DNA from 2 places in the Streptomyces nanhaiensis genome. Region 1 is predicted to be linked to the other one. Evidence: riboswitches for the same ligand, from Rfam matches in the RefSeq annotation. Region 1 holds a riboswitch; the other holds the start of a gene.

Region 1 (2,376 bases):
GCCGAGCGCTACCGGGACGGCCGGGTGCTGCTGGCCGGCGACGCCGCCCACGTCCACCCGCCGGTCGGCGGGCAGGGCCTCAACCTCGGCATCCAGGACGCGTTCAACCTCGGCTGGAAACTGGCCGCCGAGGTCGCCGGCCGGGCACCGGACGGGCTGCTGGACAGCTACCACGCCGAACGGCACCCGGTGGCCGCCGACGTGCTGGACAACACCCGCGCGCAGATGGTGCTGATGTCCACCGAGCCCGGCCCGCGGTCGGTGCGCCGGATGGTGTCGGAGCTGATGGACTTCGAGGAGGTCAACCGGCATCTGACCGAGAAGATCACCGCGATCTCGGTCCGCTACGACTTCGGCGGAGGGCACGGGCTGCTCGGCCGGCGGCTGCGGGACATCGGTCTGAAGCGGGGCCGCCTGTACGGGCTGATGCACGGCGGACGCGGACTGCTGCTGGACCAGACCGGCCGGCTGTCGGCGGCGGGCTGGACGGACCGCGTCGACCATGTCGTCGACGTCAGCGAGGAGTTGGAGGCGCCCGCGGTGCTGCTGCGGCCGGACGGCCATGTGGCGTGGGCGGGCGAGGACCAGGCCGGGCTGCTCGACCACCTGCCCAGGTGGTTCGGGCCCGCCACCGCCTCCTGAGCCCGGGAGCGGGGGCGGGGCGTGGGGGCGAGCCCCGGGGCCGCCGCCTCAGCCGTCGGGTGACTCGCCTCCCGCCCCGCCCTCCTCGGGCTTTTCCCTTGCCGCCGCCGGCGTCGGCGGCGCCCCGTTCCGTCCGGCGCTTCGGAGGTACCGGCATCCGAAGAAGGACTCGCCAAGCTGTCGCCCCAGCTCGCAGGCGGGAAGGCCCCGCCCGTTTGGCGTCCCACCACTGCCATCCCCCGGAGTCGTCGTCGGGGTCCAAGCGGCAGAGCCGGTTCCGGAGCGACCAGGGCCGGCTCCCCGCGTGGGTCTCATGCGGGGTTCCGCCTCCCGTCCCGCCGTGTCGATCACGTCACACCGCCGGCGAAGCGGCGGGCCGCCTCCGCGCGGACGCCCCCGCCCGGAGAACGCCCGGTGTACGGCCCCATCACCGGGCGGCCGCGCGGAGGCGGGGGCCCACGAAGGGGCCCGCCCGGGGTCCACCCGGGGCTCACGCGGGGCACGGGTGGGGCTCGTGTGCGGCATAAGGCCTGCTTGCCAACGCTTCCGCCCGCGCACTACTGTCGCCACGCCTTGGTGAACGGGAAATCCGGTGCGATACCGGTGCGGCCCTCGCCACTGTGATCGGGAAGTCCGGCTCCAGCCCTCGCGGGCGGCCACTGGGTCCTTCGGGACCCGGGAAGGCGGAGCCCGGGCGGTGTCACCCGTCAGCCAGGAGACCGGCCAAGGCGCGTCAACCATCCACGAGGTGCTGGAGAGGGTCTGTCCGGTCATGCACATAGCCGAGGGCTTCCTGCCCCCCGCGCACGCGGTCGCCTGGGGCGTCGCGTCCGCGCCGTTCATCGTCCACGGAGTCCGCAGTCTCACCCGTGAGGTCAGGGAGCATCCCGAGAGCACTCTGCTCCTGGGCGCCTCCGGGGCCTTCACGTTCGTCCTGTCGGCCCTGAAACTGCCCTCGGTGACCGGGAGTTGCTCGCACCCCACCGGCACGGGGCTGGGCGCCTTCCTGTTCCGGCCGCCGATGATGGCGGTGCTGGGCACCATCACGCTCCTCTTCCAGGCGCTGCTGCTCGCACACGGCGGCCTGACCACGCTGGGCGCCAACGCCTTCTCGATGGCGATCGTCGGCCCCTGGGCCGGATACGCCCTCTACAGGCTGCTGCGGCGGTACGGCGCACCGCTGATGACGGCCGTCTTCTCAGGCGCCTTCGCCGCCGACCTTTCCACCTACTGCGTCACCAGCGCGCAGCTCGCGCTGGCCTTCCCCGACCCGGTCAGCGGGTTCTGGGGCGCGCTCGGCAAGTTCGGCTCCATCTTCGCCCTCACGCAGATCCCCCTCGCGGTGAGCGAGGGGCTCCTGACGGTGTTCGTGATGCGGCTGCTGGTGCAGTCCAGCCGGGGCGAACTGGTCCGGCTGGGCGTGCTCCCGCCCGGCGGAAGTGCCGGGACCGGGAAGAAGGCCGGCAGCGGGGCGGTGGCGTGATGAAGAGGAACACCGCGGTCAACGCCCTGCTGCTGCTCGCCGTGGCCGCGCTCGCGGTCCTGCCCCTGGCCCTCGGTCTCGGGGACCACAAGGAGGAGCCGTTCACCGGTGCGGACGCCGAGGCGGAGACGGCGATCACCGAGATCGAGCCGGACTACGAGCCGTGGTTCGCGCCGCTGTACGAACCGCCGTCCGGTGAGGTGGAGTCGGCGCTGTTCGCCCTGCAGGCCGCGCTCGGCACGGGCGTTCTC
Region 2 (2,376 bases), on a different contig from region 1:
CAGCCTGGTGAAGTACTCCTCCCTCTACACGGCCCTGGCCGAGGTGTACGACGTCCACCTCGCCGAGGCGGAGGAGACCATCGAGACCTCCCTGGCCACCCCGCGCGAGGCGGGCCTGCTGGGCACGGACGTCGGCCTGCCGATGCTGATGCTCTCCCGGCACTCCCGCGACACCGAGGGCGAGCCGGTGGAGTGGGTGCGCTCGGTCTACCGCGGCGACCGCTACAAGTTCGTCGCCCGCCTCCAGCGCCCCGGCCGGCACCCGCAGCACCGGTGACACGGGGCGGGCCGTCGGCCCGGATTCCCGACGCGTCCACGGCGATCTCGAGGATGGAGCGCAGCGATGCCCGTACCGCCGGAAGGCCCCGGGTCCCTCCCACACGTCACACCGGCACGCGTGGTGATCGGCCTCTGCCTGCTCGCTCCCTTCGTCGCGATGCTGTGGGTCGGCTCGTACGCCAGGACGGAGCCGACGCTCGCCGGGATGCCGTTCTTCTACTGGTACCAGATGCTCTGGGTGCCCGTCTGCGCCGTGCTGACGTCCGTGGCGTACGTACTGGTGCGGCGTGAGCGGGCGGCACGGCGCGGCGCGGAACGCCGGGAGGGGCGGGGGCGCCCGGGAACGGGGAAGGGCGAAGACCGCCACCGGTGAAAAGCCGTCGCGCCACCGGGTACGGAGTGCGCCGCGCCGGGTCCGCGCCGAGCGCCTCCCCGCCGCGCCCACCCGAGCCCCGCACCCATCACCCGGACACCTCTCAACACAACATGTAGGGGTGCTGGATCGAGGCGGCACAAGATGTATGCTCATCTCGCTGTCGCCGCAGGGGAATCCGGTGTGAGTCCGGAGCTGTCCCGCAACGGTGTGCGACGGGCCGCCCCCATGTCGTCCGCACGGGCCGCGGCCCGCCGCGAGTCCGATCACCTGCCGACGGTGTTCAGTCACGTCCGGGCCTCGTGGGTTGGGCCGGCGGACGCGTGCGGTGCGCCCCCTTCCGGCCGGGTGCGCCCGTGAGCGCCTGTCGTACCTTCCCCCGGGGCCGCCGGCCCACGAGGGAGAGCACCGAAGTGACCATCTCATCAGCGGAGCCCGCCACGGCCCCCGCAGCGGGGGACGACCATCCCGGCACCGCGCTGCTGCGCACCCTGACCGAGCTCGCCGCCGACCTGCCCGCCACCGACCCCGGCCGGGTCGCCGCCGCCGCGCTGCGCGGGCGCCACCCCGGCGCGGACGAGACCCGGTTGCGGTCCCTGGCCACCGAGGCCGCGGCCGGCCTCATCGCCGAGGAGCCCGAGTACTCGCGGCTCGCGGCACGGCTGCTCGCCCAGGCGATCCGTCAGGAGGCCGCCGGGCAGGGCTCGGTGTCCTTCTCCGCGTCGGTGGCGGTCGGCCACCGGCAGGGGCTGATCGCCGACCGCACGGCCGCGTTCGTCGCCGGGCACGCGGGGCGGCTCGACGCGCTGGCCGAGGAGGCCGTCGCCGGCGGCGCCGACGACCGCTTCGGCTACTTCGGGCTGCGCACGCTCCACTCCCGCTACCTGCTGCGCCACCCGGTGACCCGCGATGTGATCGAGACGCCGCAGTACTTCCTGCTGCGCGTGGCCTGCGGACTGGCCGGCGAATCCTCCGGGCGCGCGCTGGAGGAGGTGGCCGAGCTGTACCGGCTCACCAGCACGCTCTCCTACCTCCCCTCCTCCCCCACCCTGTTCAACTCCGGCACCCGGCACCCCCAGATGTCCTCCTGCTACCTGCTGGACTCCCCCCGGGACGAACTGGACTCGCTCTACGAGCGCTACCACCAGGTCGCGCGCCTGTCCAAGCACGCCGGCGGCATCGGGCTGTCGTTCTCGCGGATCCGCTCGCGGGGGTCGCTCATCCGCGGCACCAACGGCCACTCCGGCGGCATCGTGCCGTTCCTGAAGACCCTGGACGCCTCGGTCGCGGCCGTCAACCAGGGCGGCCGGCGCAAGGGCGCGGCCTGCGTCTACCTGGAGACCTGGCACGCCGACATCGAGGAGTTCCTCGAACTGCGCGACAACACCGGCGAGGACGCCCGCCGCACCCACAACCTCAACATCGCCCACTGGATCCCGGACGAGTTCATGCGCCGGGTCGAGGCGGACACCGACTGGTCGCTGTTCTCCCCCTCCGACGTCCCCGAGCTGGTCGACCTGTGGGGCGAGGAGTTCGACGCCGCCTACCGCCGCGCGGAGACGGCCGGGCTGGCGGTGAGGACGCTCCCGGCCCGCACCCTCTACGCCCGGATGATGCGCACCCTCGCCCAGACCGGCAACGGCTGGATGACGTTCAAGGACACCGCCAACCGCACGGCCAACCAGACCGCCGAGCCGGGCAACGTCGTCCACTCCTCCAACCTC

The links. A riboswitch is a leader RNA that binds a small molecule or an ion and turns the genes downstream of it on or off. The one in region 1 is predicted to bind cobalamin.
Region 2: it holds a riboswitch for cobalamin, as region 1 does, so the genes downstream of both, ACLIYP_RS07040 (ribonucleoside-diphosphate reductase subunit alpha) here and ACLIYP_RS14780 (energy-coupling factor ABC transporter permease) in region 1, are expected to answer to the same signal.

What each region holds. Positions count from the first base shown of each region.
Region 1 is NZ_JBKJFM010000057.1:12,451-14,826, reverse strand. It holds gene rox (rifampin monooxygenase) at 1-642, shown strand, start outside; cobalamin riboswitch at 1,200-1,384, shown strand; gene ACLIYP_RS14780 (energy-coupling factor ABC transporter permease) at 1,415-2,125, shown strand; gene ACLIYP_RS14775 (energy-coupling factor ABC transporter substrate-binding protein) at 2,125-2,376, shown strand, end outside.
Region 2 is NZ_JBKJFM010000016.1:12,432-14,807, reverse strand. It holds gene ACLIYP_RS07050 (GntR family transcriptional regulator) at 1-277, shown strand, start outside; gene ACLIYP_RS07045 (DUF3311 domain-containing protein) at 398-652, shown strand; cobalamin riboswitch at 800-944, shown strand; gene ACLIYP_RS07040 (ribonucleoside-diphosphate reductase subunit alpha) at 1,066-2,376, shown strand, end outside.